DNA from 2 places in the Burkholderia sp. FW306-1C-G01B genome. Region 2 is predicted to be linked to the other one. Evidence: predicted binding sites of a transcription regulator. Region 2 holds the regulator's gene; the other holds the start of a gene.
The links. The regulator FliA, encoded in region 2, starts transcription of late flagellar genes. The targets are predictions, from matches to a motif close to CTAAAGTTTNNNNNNNNNNNGCCGNTA.
Positions count from the first base shown of each region.

Region 1: AC3WLY_RS29425 (flagellin) is a predicted target of FliA. The motif match lies at 3,732-3,758, and genes of this name have one in related genera.

Region 1 covers NZ_JBYSWZ010000018.1:10,989-18,486, reverse strand. The annotation lists gene AC3WLY_RS29440 (tetratricopeptide repeat protein) at 1-260, opposite strand, end outside; gene fliT (flagellar protein FliT) at 519-818, opposite strand; gene fliD (flagellar filament capping protein FliD) at 844-2,352, opposite strand; gene AC3WLY_RS29425 (flagellin) at 2,485-3,639, opposite strand; gene rpsU (30S ribosomal protein S21) at 4,159-4,371, shown strand; gene AC3WLY_RS29415 (DNA-3-methyladenine glycosylase I) at 4,618-5,220, opposite strand; gene AC3WLY_RS29410 (glucosamine kinase nucleotide-binding domain-containing protein) at 5,363-6,244, shown strand; gene AC3WLY_RS29405 (Cof-type HAD-IIB family hydrolase) at 6,382-7,206, shown strand; gene aqpZ (aquaporin Z) at 7,338-7,498, opposite strand, start outside.
Region 2 covers NZ_JBYSWZ010000026.1:9,306-16,803, forward strand. The annotation lists gene flhB (flagellar biosynthesis protein FlhB) at 1-470, shown strand, start outside; gene flhA (flagellar biosynthesis protein FlhA) at 553-2,652, shown strand; gene flhF (flagellar biosynthesis GTPase FlhF) at 2,649-4,445, shown strand; gene AC3WLY_RS34250 (MinD/ParA family ATP-binding protein) at 4,438-5,256, shown strand; gene AC3WLY_RS34255 (RNA polymerase sigma factor FliA) at 5,279-6,013, shown strand; S-adenosyl-L-homocysteine riboswitch at 6,090-6,217, shown strand; gene ahcY (adenosylhomocysteinase) at 6,250-7,498, shown strand, end outside.

The sequences.
Region 1 (7,498 bases), on a different contig from region 2:
TGCGGAACTGTTCCGAGCGCGATCTCGAAGTGCGGAACGGCCGAACCGGGATCGCCCGCATCGACTTTCAGAACCGCCAGGTTGTAATTCGCATCGCCATGCTCGGGCAGCGCGCCGAGTATCGCTTCATACAGCGCTTTTGCATCGTCGAGCGCGCCGGCGTGGTGGCGCTCGATGGCGCTTTGCAGGACGAGCGCAATATCGTGCTCGAATTGCTGATCGGATGTCGGCGCGGCGATGGACGAATCGGACGAAGGCATGGCGATGGTTACGGGGAATCGGTCGGTACCATTATCTGCAGCGTCGCGGCGAGCCGATGCAGCGAGGTGACGCCAAAAGCCGCGTCAATTTGATTGATAGGCGCGTCCGCGGCATGGACCGCCGCGGGCCGGCGGCCCCCCCCCCCAAAAAAAACGCCCGCACGAGGCGGGCGGAGGCGAACGAGCACGCCCTCACATCAGCGCGTAGTTCTTGTTGTCGGGTTGGCGCGCGCGGGTCGGCGCGGCGTTTGCGGTGCGTTAGCGGCTCGCGACGTTCTGGTACTGGCCGACGGCTTGCACGCGGCCCATCGCCGCCTGGTATTCGTCGGTCAGCTCCTGCTGCGCGCGTTGCGCGTCGGCGAAGATGCGCTCGTTGCTGGCCTGCATGCGGCGGATCGCGGCGATGCCGGCCGGCGGCTGGTCGGACGCGAGCAACGCGACGAGCGGCTCGCGCGCGTCGACGAGGCGTGTCGCCTCGATCCAGTCGGCCATCGACGCCGCATGTTCGATCGCATCGGTGAGCGCGTCGAGCTGCGCGATCAGTTCGGTCTGTTCCATCGTGGCTCTCCTGTCCGGCCGGCGGTCAGCCCTTGTTGTTCGACATCGCGCCGGCGCTGTTTGCGCCGCCGAACAGCTGCGTCAGGTACTGCGAGTTGCTGTTCATCGTCGACATCAGCTTGTTGAGCGCGGTGAACTGCGCCTGGTACTGGCTGGTCAGCTGTGCCGCGTAGTTCGACAGGTTCGTCTGCTGCGTCGTGACGCTCTTCAGGTCGTTGCTGAGCGCCGTCGTGCGCGCGGCGATCAGCCCGTTCGTCTTCGTGTAGTTCGTGATGTTCGTCGTCAGCTGCTCGCCGATTCCGTTCGTCGAATTGAACAGCGACGCAACGCCCGACGGGTTGGTCTGCAGCGCGGTGTTGAGCGTATTGCTGTCGGTCTTCAGCGTGCCGTCGGCCTGCAGCGTGACGCCGATCGACGCGAGGTTGATCGTCGAGCCGTTGTTGTTCACGCCGCTCGCGACGATCGACGCGAGCGAGTTCTTGATCGTGTTCAGCGTCGAATCGCCGAGCAGCGGGCCTTGCGACGACGCGCCTGACGTGAAGCTCGACAGCGAGCCCATCGTCGTGACGAGCGTGTTGTAGAGCGTCACGAAGTTGTTGACCGCGGCGGCCTGGGTTTTCGTGTCGGTGGCGACCGTCAGCGTCTGGGTCTGGTTCGCGTTGACGGCGGCCGTGGTCAGGTTCAGCGTGACGCCGGTGATCGCGCTCGTCACGGTGTTGCTCGCGCTCGTGCCGGCGATGCCGTTGATCGTGAACGCGGCGTCCTGCGCGGCCGTGCTCTGCTTCCATGCGGCGCTGCCGTTCGCGGACGTGAACGTCGACTGGCCGCCCGTCGTACTGGCCGTCGACGTGACGCCGAGGCTGGACAGGCCGTTGTCGCCGGACACGTTGCTGAGCGCGACGCTGATCGTGTTCGCCGCGCCGGTCGGCGTCGAGCTGAGCACGAGGTGCGCGCCGTCGCTGCCGTTGACGACCGATGCGACGATGCCCGGGTTGCCGGTTGCAGTGTTGATCGCGGCGGCGATGCCGGACAGCGTGTTGTTCGTGCTGCTTACGTTGACCGTGAACGACTGGCTGCCGAGCGACAGCGTCATCGTGCCGGTGCCGAGCGCCGTCGACGAACCGAACGCGGCCGACGACAGCGACTGCGACGTCGCGATCTGCGTGACGCCGACCGAATAGCTGCCGGCGACGGAGCCGGCGCCGGCGGTCGCGGTGAGGCCGGTGCCGCTCGCGGTCGCGGTGAAGGTGTTCTGCAGCGAGCCGTTCGACAGCGTCGTGAGGCTGGTCTGCAGCGCGCTCAGCGCGGCCGAAAGGGCGCCGTACGCGGAAATCTGGGTGTTGTCGCTGGCCTGCTTCGCGGTGAGCGCGGCGCTTTGACCGGCGGTCTTCGCATTGACGAGCGCCGTCACGAGCGAGTTGACGTCCATCGACGAGTTGCCGGTCGAACCGCTGATGATCGATTGCGCGGCCTGCTGCAGCTGGCTGTTGGCCGAGTTGGTGGCGGAATTGACGGCGGAATTGATCGTCGACATCGTGTTGCTCCGTGCGGCGGATGATCCGTGAAATGCTGGGTGAAGACCTGGCCGCGGGGCGAAGCCCCGCGCGCCAAGCGCTTGCGGCCGGGCCGCGCGTTACGCGGGGCCCGGCCGTCGGTTGCTACGCGATTACTGCAGGAGCTTCAGGACCTGCTGCGGCAGCGAGTTCGCCTGTGCGAGCACCGAGATGCCTGCTTGCTGCAGCACCTGGTTTTTCGACATGTTCGCGGTTTCCTGCGCGAAGTTCGCGTCGGTGATCTGCGACTGTGCCGACGACAGGTCGGTCGATTCTGCCTGCTGCGCCGTTGCGATTGCCGTGAAACGGTTTTGTGCCGCGCCGAGTGCCGCCTGCACGTTGTTCACCGTCTGCAGCGCGTTGTCGATCGACACCATCGCGACGTTCGCACCGCTGACCGTGCTGATGTCGAGGCCCGACACGGTCTTCGGATTGTTGACCGCATTGATCTGGGCGATCGAGTTGTTGATTGCCGTGAGCTGCGCGGGCGTCGTGCCTGCGCCGGTTGCGCCCGCTTGCAGCGCCAGTGCGCCGACCTGCGTGCCCGTACCGGACGTTGCGTTGGCGCCGAACACTGCCTGTGCGACCGTTGCCGTGATGCCTTGGCCGTTCTGGTCGGTGAACGAATAGCCGCCCTTGCCGTCGGAAATCACGTTGATCGCGGAGATCGTCGCGGAGGCCGACGTATAAGCGCCGGCTGCGTCGAGGTTCAGGCCCGTCACCGTGCCGACCGTCTGGCCCTTCTGCACCAGGCCGCCGCCGATCTTCGCAGCCGACATGCTTTGGCTCAGGTCCAGCGAAATCGTCTGGCCGACGTTCGCGCCGACCTGGAACGACACGATGCCTGCCGAGCCGTCGAGAATGTTCGTGCCGTTGTACGTCGTTTGCGACGAGATACGGTTCACTTCCTGGACCTGCTGCGCAACTTCCTGCTGCAGTGCTGCCTGGTCGGTCGTGGACATCGTGCCCGTCGACGCCTGGACGGCCAGTTGGCGGATACGCTGCAGGCTGTTCGTCAGCGACGACAGTGCGCTCGATGCCGTTTGGATCATCGACACGCCGTCGTTCGCGTTCGACACGCCCTGGTTCAGGCCGTTGATCTGCGTTTGCATCCGCGTCGAAATCGCGAGGCCGGCTGCGTCGTCGGCTGCGCTGTTGATGCGCTTGCCCGACGACAGACGCGTGATGGCTTGCGACAGTGCGCCTTGCGAGCCGTTGAGGTTCTGCTGAGCAACCAGCGAGTTGATGTTGCTATTGATTCCGAGCATGGAAAAATCTCCTGTTTAAGCCGAAAGCCCTGGAAAGCCGTTTTTGGCGTCGGCGGAAGCACTCGTTCATTGCTGGCCGCCTCAGAGCAGGATTTCGGCGTACCAAAACAAAACTTGAGGGGTCTGTTGAGATTCGTCCCGATTTTTTATCGTTCTTTGTCATTTCGGACGGGGCGGGCCAGATGCCCGACTAACGGGGGCTGAGGCCGGCCTGCCGACGGAGTTGCAAGGCTGTGAACACGGAATCGACAAAAGGATGGTTTTGTCTGTGATTCCCTGATATGATGGCGGGCTGAATTGAGATTTCTGTCACGCCTTTGCCGGTTTCGGCATGTCTGCTGGCAGTCAAACGCGGCGCTGCACGCGGTTGTGAAGCGTACTCGCGGTGCTTTCCGCCTCTCTTTTCCGGCCTCCGAGGCCGTATTTCCGCTCGTTTCGCCTGTTGTGGGGACGCTCGGATGGCCGGTGCGTGGCGCTTGGCCGCTACGTTTTTGACCGTTTAAGCAATTTAGGAACGACATGACGACGATTCTTCTGAAAGAAAACGAGCCGTTCGAAGTGGCGATTCGCCGCTTTCGTCGCGCTATCGAAAAAAATGGCCTGATCGCTGAGCTGCGCGAACGCCAGTCTTACGAAAAGCCGACCGCAGTCCGCAAGCGCAAGAAGGCAGCAGCCGTCAAGCGCCTGCACAAGCGCCTGCGCAGCCAGATGCTGCCGAAGAAGCTCCACTAAGAGCGTCTTACGGCTCGCCGCTACGGTTCGCCGCGAAAACGGCGGAGTGTGTCTCGAAAGAGGCCGCTCCGCCGTTTTGCTTTTGGAGGCCGGGAAAGTCCCGATGCCGTGACGTCGAGGCCGCCGACCCGCGCGTGCTGGTGATCTATCTGTCGCTCGCGGTCGGTCGTGCCGGCGTCGTCACGCGCCGCGCGGTGATTGGAGGGGGCAGAGCCGTTGCCGGCTCCGGGTGATGGTTGGCGCTGGTCAGCCCGCCTTGCGCCGGCGTGCCGGCTGCTTGCCGCCGAGCGCCGCGCATTGCGCGTGGCACGGGCAGCCGGTCTCGTGATCGTTGACCATGCCGGTCGCCTGCATCAGCGCATAGCAGATCGTCGAACCGACGAACTTGCAGCCGTACGCCTTCAGCGCATTGCTGAGCGCGTCGGATTGCTCGGTCGACGCGGGCGCGTCGCGATACGACTCCCATGCGTTCTGGACCGGCGTGTTGCCGACGAACGACCACAGGAACGCGGCGAGCGACCCGTGCTCGTCGCGGATGCGCTGCACGGCGCGCGCGTTGGTCACCGCAGATTGCACCTTCGCGCGGTTGCGCACGATGCCGGGGTTCTCCAGCAGTTTCTCGATGTGCTTCGGCGTGAAGCGCGCGACGGCGTCGACGTCGAAATCGGCGAACGCTTCGCGATAGCCCGCGCGCTTGTTCAGGATCGTCGACCACGACAGCCCGGCCTGTGCGCCTTCCAGGATCAGCATTTCGAACAAGTGGCGATCGTCGTGCGACGGCACGCCCCACTCGGTATCGTGATAGTGAGCATCCGCTTCCGTCTTCACCCAGTTGCACCGCTGCGACATCGTCTGCCTCGTTTTCAGTGTCGGTTCGATCGCGCCAGCATAGCGGAAGCCCTTTTCGCGGGATAGCCGGCCGAACGGCAGATGGGCGCGCGGCGCCGATCCGGTTAAGCTTGGCGCCTGTTCGAATCAGCGGGATGGAAGCATGGCGGCATTACTTTTTGCGATCGGCATCGACGGCGGCGGCACGGGTACGCGCGCGGTGCTGGCCGACCGGCACGGGCGCGAGCTCGCGCAGGGGCGCGGCGGCCCGTCGGGGCTCGGTCTCGGCATCGAGCGCGCGTGGGCGTCGATCGGCGCGGCCTGCGCGGATGCGTTCACGCGCGCCGGTTTCGCGTTCGAGTGGTCGCAGTGCGCGCTCGGCTGCGGGCTCGCAGGCGTCAACAACGCGGCGTGGCTCGCCGCGTTCCGCGCGCAGGCGCCGCTCGGCGCGCTCGCGATCGAGAGCGACGCGTATACGACCGTCGTCGGCGCGCACGGCGGCGCGCCGGGGCTCATCGTCGCGCTGGGCACCGGCAGTATCGCGGCGGCGCTCGATGCGGGCGGCGCGTGCCGGATCGCGGGCGGCTTCGGCTTTCCGTCCGGCGACGAGGCGAGCGGCGCGTGGCTCGGCGTGCGTGCGCTCGCATATGCGCAACAGGCGCTCGACGGCCGCGTGCCGCGCGACGCGTTCGCCGACGCGCTGCTCGCGGAAACGGGCGCGCAGGATCGCGACGCGCTCGTCCAGTGGTCGTGCGATGCGAACCAGACGATCTATGCGCGGCTCGCGCCGATCGTGTTCGCGCACCGCTCGCACCCGGTCGCGGGCGCGCTGATCGCGCAGGCCGGCGAAGAGATCGGCAAGATGATCGATGCGCTCGATCCGCAGCAGGCGCTGCCGGTCGCGTTGTGCGGTGGGCTCGCGGACGCGCTCGCGCCGGCCGTGCCGGCGCGCCACGCCGCGCGGCTGCGCGCGCCGCTCGACGATTCGGCGCATGGCGCGCTGCAGCTCGCGCTGCAGGCGCTGCGGGCTGCGGAAGGCGGTTGAAGGCGGGTTGACGGCGGGTTGACAGCGCTCCGCAGCGGCGCCGAAGGCGGCGCCTGACCGGGAACCGTCCGGCGCGCAGCCGGGCGCGACGTTAGAATGGCCGTTCCGCAGAGCCCTGAGCGCCATTCTTCCGTCCCATGTACAAAGTCATCGCCACCGATCTCGACGGTACCCTGCTGAACAGCGACCACCAGCTCGATCCGTACACGATCGATACCGTCCGCCGGCTCGAGCGCGACGGCCTGCAGTTCGTGATCGCCACGGGGCGCCATTACGCTGACGTCGCGGGCATTCGCGACGTGCTCGGCATCCGGCCGTACCTGATCACGTCGAACGGCGCGCGCGTGCATGCGCCGGACGACACGACGATCCACGCGCAGGACATCGATCCCGCGATCGTCCGCGGCCTCGTGCAGCCGGACGTCGTCGGCACGCATGGCCGCGTGATCGTCAACCTGTTCACCGACCAAGGCTGGCTGATCGACCGCGATGCGCCGCACCTGCTCGAATTCCACCAGGATTCGGGCTTCCGGTACGACGTGATCGACATGCCCGCGCACGACGGCGCGGATATCGCGAAGGTGCTGTATATCGGCGAACCGGCCGATCTGGCGATCGTCGCCGAGCAGATGCGCGTGCGGTTCGGCGATGCGCTGTACGTCACGTACTCGCTGCCCGACTGTCTGGAAGTGATGACCGCGAACGTGTCGAAGGGTCGCGCGCTGCGCACGGTGCTCGCGCGGCTCGGCGTCGATACCGGCCACTGCGTCGCGTTCGGCGACAACATGAACGACATCGACCTGCTCGAAACCGCCGGCCACGCGTTCATGATGAACAACGCAAATCCCGACCTGGTCGCGCGGCTGCCGCACATCCCGCGAATCGGCAACAACTTCGATGCGGGCGTCGCCCGCCACCTGCGCACGCTGTTCTCGCTCGAGGACAACGTCGCCGCTTCCTGAGCGAACGCCCCGAGCGTGCTTCCCGAGCGGCAATGAAAAACGGGCGCCAAGGGCGCCCGTCGAAATTGCCTGCCTCGATGTTCTTCGACAGCGTGAGGCTCGCTGCTCTGCTCGCGTAACCCCGTAGTGTTTTATTCGCTTGTGCGAGCCGATGCCGGCAGCAGGTCGACGGCGTCGTCGCGCCCTGCGACCAGCGGGTAGATGATCCCGGCGAGTACCGCGCCGATCAGCGGTGCCACCCAGAACAGCCAGAGCTGGCCGATCGCGTCGCCGCCGACGAACAGCGCCGGGC
Region 2 (7,498 bases):
AGCAGCAGCGCGCGATCGCGCGCCGCCGGATGATGGCGGCCGTGCCGAAGGCCGACGTGGTCGTCACGAACCCGACGCACTTCGCTGTCGCGCTGCAATACACGGACGGCGAGATGCGCGCGCCGAAGGTCGTCGCGAAGGGCGTGAACCTCGTCGCCGCGCGCATCCGCGAACTCGCGGCCGAGCACAACGTGCCGCTGCTCGAGGCGCCGCCGCTCGCGCGTGCGCTGTATCACAACGTCGAAATCGAACGCGAGATTCCCGGCTCGCTGTACTCGGCCGTCGCCGAAGTGCTCGCGTGGGTCTACCAGCTCAAGCGCTTCCGTTCGGAAGGCGGCGCGTTCCCCGCGGTGCCGGTCGATCTCGACGTGCCGGCCGAACTCGACAAGGGCACGTCGGTGCCCGCCGACGATGAGCGCGAGGAAGCCGAGGACACGCTCGGCACGCAAGGCGCGCAAGGAGCCTCGTGATGATTAGCCCCCACGCTCACATTCGTTCGCTGCCCCCCAAGGGGGCGACTGCCTCCCTTGGGGCGGCCCGGCGGGAGGCAGCATGAGCACCCCGACCGGCCTGTTCGCGAAGCGCACGAACCCGTTCGCGGGCACCAACCTGCGCGCGCTCGCGGGCCCGATCCTCATCTGCATGATCCTGGGGATGATGATCCTGCCGCTGCCGCCGATGCTGCTGGATCTGCTGTTCACGTTCAACATCGCGCTGTCGGTGATGGTGCTGCTCGTCAGCATGTACACGATGAAGCCGCTCGACTTCGCGGCGTTCCCGAGCGTGCTGCTGTTCTCGACGCTGTTGCGCCTGTCGCTGAACGTCGCGTCGACGCGCGTCGTGCTGCTCGAGGGCCACACGGGCCCCGACGCGGCCGGGCAGGTGATCGAGGCGTTCGGCCACTTCCTCGTCGGCGGCAACTTCGCGGTCGGCATCGTCGTGTTCGTGATCCTGATGATCATCAACTTCATGGTGATCACGAAAGGCGCGGGGCGGATCGCCGAAGTGTCCGCGCGCTTCACGCTCGACGCGATGCCCGGCAAGCAGATGGCGATCGACGCCGACCTGAACGCCGGCCTCATTAACGAGGAACAGGCGCGCAAGCGCCGCCTGGCCGTGTCGCAGGAAGCCGAGTTCTACGGGTCGATGGACGGCGCGTCGAAGTTCGTGCGCGGCGACGCGATCGCGGGCCTGATCATCATGGCGATCAACGTGATCGGCGGGCTGATCGTCGGGATGGTCCAGCACGACATGAGCTTCGCGGCGGCCGGCACGAACTACACGCTGCTGACGATCGGTGACGGCCTCGTCGCGCAGATCCCGTCGCTCGTGATCTCGACCGCGGCCGGCGTGATCGTGTCGCGCGTCGCGACCGACGAGGACATCGGCACGCAGATCACCGGGCAACTGTTCACCAACCCGCGCGTGCTGACGATCACCGGCGTGATCATCGTGATCATGGGGCTGATCCCGGGGATGCCGCACTTCGCGTTCCTCGCGCTCGGCGGCGGCGCGATCTGGCTGGCCCGCACGCAGACGAAGCGCGCGGCGGCCCGCAAGGCGGCCGGCGACGTGACCGACATCGCGCCGCCCGCCGCGCTGCCGTCCGACAGCCACGAGGCGACCTGGGACGACGTGCAGCTGATCGACCCGCTCGGCCTCGAGGTCGGCTACCGGCTGATCCCGCTCGTCGACAAGAACAGCGACGGCGAGCTGCTCAAGCGCATCAAGAGCATCCGCAAGAAATTCGCGCAGGAAATCGGCTTCCTGCCGCCGGTGATCCATATCCGCGACAACCTCGAACTGCGGCCGAACGCATACCGGATCGCGCTGAAGGGCGTCGAGATCGGCGTCGGCGAAGTGTTCCCGGGCCAGTGGCTCGCGATCAACCCCGGCCAGGTGACGGCTGCGCTGCCGGGCGCCCTGACGCAGGATCCCGCGTTCGGGCTGCCGGCCGTGTGGATCGACGTCGCGCTGCGCGAACAGGCGCAGGTGTACGGCTACACGGTGGTCGACGCGAGCACGGTCGTCGCGACGCACCTGAACCATCTCGTCGTCCAGCACGCGGCGGAGCTGCTCGGCCGCCAGGAAGTGCAGGCGCTCGTCGAGCGCACCGGCAAGGACGCGCCGTCGCTCGTCGAGGACCTCGTGCCGAAGACGATCTCGCTGACGACGCTGCAGAAGGTGCTGCAGAACCTGCTCGAGGAAGGCGTGCCGATCCGCGACATGCGCACGATCCTCGAGGCCGTGTCCGAACATGCGGGCCGCGGCGACGCGTTCGAGATCACCGCCGCGGTGCGGCTCGCGCTCGGCCGCGCGATCACGCAGCAGTGGTATCCGGGCGCGGGCGAGATGCAGGTGATGGGCCTCGACTCGAATCTCGAGCGCGTGCTGTCGCAGGCGCTCGCCACCGGCGCGAATCCGGGCCTCGAACCCGGCCTCGCGCACAACCTTCTGACCGGCACGCAGCAAGCGATGCTGCGTCAACAGAATCTCGGGCTGCCGCCCGTGCTGCTGGTGCAGCACGCGCTGCGCGCGATGCTCGCGCGTTTCCTGCGCCGCAGCCTGCCGCAATTGAAAGTGCTGTCGTATGCCGAAGTGCCGGACACACGCACGATCAAAGTCGTTAACGTCATCGGGGGTTCCGCTTGAACATTCGCAAATTCACCGGCGCAACGAGCCGCGACGCGCTTCGTCTCGTGCGCGAGGCGCTCGGCGCCGACGCGGTCGTGCTGTCGAACCGCACGCTCGATGACGGCAGCGTCGAAATCGTTGCACTGGCCGATTCGGACCTGGCCGCGGTGACGCCGCCGGCCGCCGCACGGCCGCGGATCGCCGCGCCGCGCGTGCCGGAATCCGTGCCGGCCGCCGCGGTGCCGGGCATCGTGTCGCGCCCGGGCGCCGCGTTCGCGCGCCCGAGCGTCAATCCGTATGCGGCGGGCGATGGCGGGCTGCCGGACGTGTTTTCGTCGGTGTTCGGCGCAAGTGCCGAAGCGAACGAAACGGACGACGCGGACGAGACGGCGGCGCAACCTTCGACGCTCGACGCGGACGCAGCGGCTGCGGCTGCGCCGTCGACCGCCGCACCGGCCCCCGGATGGCCGGCCCCCGGTACGCCGGCCGCCGGATGGCCGGCCGCCGCTTCCGAACCCGCGCCGTGGCTCGTCGAGCACGCGAAGCGCCTGACGCAGCAGCGCGACGCGCTGATCGCGCGCACGCAGGCGACGCCCGCCGCGCCGCAAGCGAGCGCACTCGCGCCGCAGGGTGCCGCGAGCGCATCGTCGCCCGACTGGGCACGCGACATCGTGCGCGATGCCGAACGCCGGATGCCGGCTGCTGCCCCGCGCAAGCCCGACACGAACGCCGCGAACGCCGCGAAAGCGGCCGAGCGCACGCGCCTGTCCGCCGATACCGCCGCCGCGGTGGCCGATGCGGTGAAATCGCGCGTCGAACGAATCGTCAACGACACGGTGATGCACGAACTCGGCGAACTGCGCGGGATGATGGAAGAGCAGTTCGACAGCCTGATGTGGCACGACCGCCAGCGTCGCAGCGCCGTGCACGGCGCGCTGACGAAGCACCTGTTCGCGGCCGGCCTGTCCGCGCAGCTCGTGCGGATGCTCGTCGACAACCTGCCGTCCGGCGACGGCGCGCAGACCTTCGAGCAGGCCGTCGAATGGGCGCAGTCGGTGCTCGCGGCGAACCTGCCGGTGCTCGACAGCGAGGACGCGCTGATGGAGCGCGGCGGCGTGTTCGCGCTGATGGGGCCGACGGGCGTCGGCAAGACCACCACCACCGCGAAGCTGGCCGCGCGCTGCGTGATGCGCTTCGGCGCGAGCAAGGTCGCGCTGCTGACCACCGACAGCTACCGGATCGGCGGCCACGAGCAACTGCGCATCTTCGGCAAGATCCTCGGCGTGCCGGTGCACGCGGTGAAGGATGCGGGCGATCTCGCGCTCGCGCTGTCCGAACTGCGCAACAAGCACATCGTGCTGATCGACACGATCGGCATGAGCCAGCGCGACCGCGCGGTGTCCGACCAGATCGCGATGCTGCACGGCGCGAACGCACCGGTGCAGCGCCTGCTGCTGCTCAACGCGACGAGCCACGGCGACACGCTCAACGAAGTCGTGCAGGCGTACCGCAGCGCGGGCGAGCATCCGGACCTGGCCGGCTGCATCCTCACGAAGCTCGACGAGGCGACCCACCTCGGCGGCGTGCTCGACACGGTGATCCGCTACAAGCTGCCGGTCCATTACGTGTCGACCGGCCAGAAGGTGCCGGAGAACCTGTATGTCGCATCGACCAAGTTCCTGCTGAAGAGCGCGTTCTGTGTGCCGCGCGACGGCTCGCCCTTCGTGCCGCAAGACGAAGACATGCCGACGCTGCTCTCCGCACTGACCGCACGTTCCACCGCCGAGCTGCACGAGGTGCGATTTGGATAAACGAATCATCGACCAGGCCGAAGGGCTGCGGCGCTTGCTGGCCGGGCGCGCGTCGCGCATCGTCGCGGTGACGGGCGGGCCGGCGGGCGTCGGCTGCACGTCCACCATCGTGAACCTGGCGGCGGCGCTCGCGTCGCTCGGCAAGGATGTGCTCGTCGTCGACGAGCGCGCCGACGTGCATTCGGCCAGCGCGACGCTCGCGGGCGCGTGGCTGCGCGACGGCGAGCGCACGCGGGTGGCCGCCGGCTTCGGCCTGTGCGCGGCCGCGCGGCTCGCGCGCGCCGGCTACAGCGACACGCAACTGAGCGACTTCATCGACGGCCCGGCCGACATCGTCCTCGTCGACGCGCAGCTCGGCGCCGACGGCTCGTTCTCGGCGCTCGCACGCGAAGCGCACGACGTGCTGGTCGTCACGCGGGTCGCCGCGCAGGCGATCACCGAGGCGTACGCGTGCATGAAGCGGCTGCATTTCGCGCACGCGTTCGCGCAGTTCCGCGTGCTGACCAATCACGTCGGCAGCCATGCGGATGCGAAGACGGCCTTCGACAACCTCGCGGGCGTCGCAAGCCGCTACCTGACGGTGTCGATTGCCGACGCGGGCTGCGTGAGCGCCGATCCGCTCGTCGAACACGCGCGCGAGCTGACGCATGCGGTGGTCGACGCGTTCCCGTCGGCGGCGGCCGCGCGCGACTACCGGCAGATTGCCGCCGACCTGCTGTACTGGCCGATGCGCCCGCGTTCGGGTGCGGACCGCGCCGTCCACGCGGGCGGCAAGCCGTCGTATCAGGCGGGCGCGGCACACGCCGCGTGAGCGCTACCGGAAGGAGAGAGCCATGATGTACAACGCTCAAGGAAAGATGTCCCAGGCCGACGTGCTCGCGCAATATGCGCCGCTCGTGCGTCGCCTCGGGCTGCAGCTCGTCGCGAAGATGCCGGCGAGCGTCGACCTCGACGACCTGATCCAGGCCGGCATGATCGGCCTGATGGACGCGGCCGGCCGCTACAAGGAAGACCAGGGCGCGCAGTTCGAGACCTACGCGACGCAGCGCATCCGCGGCGCGATGCTCGACGAGCTGCGCAGCAACGACTGGCTGCCGCGCAGCCTGCGCAAGACGTCGCGCGAGGTCGAGCACGCGGTGCACCAGGTCGAGCAGCATCTCGGCCGCTCGGCGAGCGAGACCGAGATCGCGCAGCACCTGAACATGCCGCTCGACGAATACCAGGGGATGCTGCAGGACCTGCACGGCAGCCAGCTCATCTACTACGAGGATTTCGACCGCGCGGCCGACGACGAGCCGTTCCTCGACCGCTATCGCGTCGATCACGCCGATCCGCTGTCGTCGCTGCTCGACGAGCATTTGCGCGAGGCGCTCGTCGAGGCGATCGAGCGGCTGCCGGAACGCGAGAAGCTGCTGATGTCGCTGTACTACGAACGGGGTCTGAATCTGCGCGAGATCGGCGCGGTGCTCGAAGTGAGCGAATCGCGCGTGTGCCAGCTGCACAGCCAGGCCGTCGCGCGCCTGCGCGCGCGGCTGCGCGAACAGGCGTGGGTCGGCGCGGAGTCCTGACCCTTTCCAGACGGCAACGCGCGCCGACGCCGCGCGCTTGCGCATTTTGCGCGCCGATTTGCTACAATCCCTCCCGTTTTCCGAGGAGCGTTGCGACGGACCACTCTGCGTCCGCCAGGCTCGGAAGGCTTCACCAAGCAGCCGTGCGGCGCGCGTTTCGCGACCGTCGCGCCGGCTCCGCTTCCTGAACGGCGCTCACGTCACCAATCTAGAACTTTTTTAGAAAGGAGGGCGTGATGAACGCCATTATCGATTCGCAAGCTTCCAAGGATTACGTCGTCGCCGACATGGCGCTGGCCGGCTGGGGCCGCAAGGAACTGAACATCGCCGAGACCGAAATGCCGGGCCTCGTGCAGATCCGCGACGAATACAAGGCGCAGCAGCCGCTGAAGGGCGCGCGCATTGCCGGTTCGCTGCACATGACGATCCAGACGGGCGTGCTGATCGAGACGCTGAAGGCGCTCGGCGCGGACGTTCGCTGGGCCTCGTGCAACATCTTCTCGACGCAGGACCACGCAGCGGCCGCGATTGTCGAAGCCGGCACGCCGGTGTTCGCGTTCAAGGGCGAATCGCTCGACGAATACTGGGAGTTCTCGCACCGTATCTTCGAATGGCCGAACGGCGAATTCGCGAACATGATCCTGGACGACGGCGGCGACGCAACGCTGCTGCTGATCCTCGGCGCGAAGGCCGAGAAGGACCGTTCGGTGATCGCGAAGCCGACCAACGAGGAAGAAGTCGCGCTGTACAAGTCGATCGCGAAGCACCTCGACATCGACGCGACCTGGTACTCGAAGCGCCTCGCGCACATCAAGGGCGTGACCGAAGAAACCACGACCGGCGTGCACCGCCTGTACCAGATGGAAAAGGACGGCCGCCTGCCGTTCCCGGCGTTCAACGTGAACGATTCGGTCACGAAGTCGAAGTTCGACAACCTGTACGGCTGCCGTGAATCGCTCGTCGACGGCATCAAGCGCGCGACCGACGTGATGATCGCGGGCAAGGTCGCGGTCGTTGCCGGCTACGGCGACGTGGGCAAGGGCTGCGCGCAGTCGCTGCGCGGCCTCGGTGCGACCGTGTGGGTCACCGAAATCGATCCGATCTGCGCGCTGCAGGCGGCGATGGAAGGCTACCGCGTCGTGACGATGGAATACGCGGCCGACAAGGCCGACATCTTCGTGACGGCGACCGGCAACTACCACGTGATCAACCACGATCACATGAAGGCGATGCGCCACAACGCGATCGTCTGCAACATCGGCCACTTCGACTCGGAAATCGACGTCGCGTCGACCCGCCAGTACCAGTGGGAAAACATCAAGCCGCAGGTCGACCACATCATCTTCCCGGACGGCAAGCGCGTGATCCTGCTGGCGGAAGGCCGCCTCGTGAATCTCGGCTGCGCGACCGGCCACCCGTCGTTCGTGATGTCGAACTCGTTCGCGAACCAGACGCTCGCGCAGATCGAGCTGTTCGTGCGCGGCG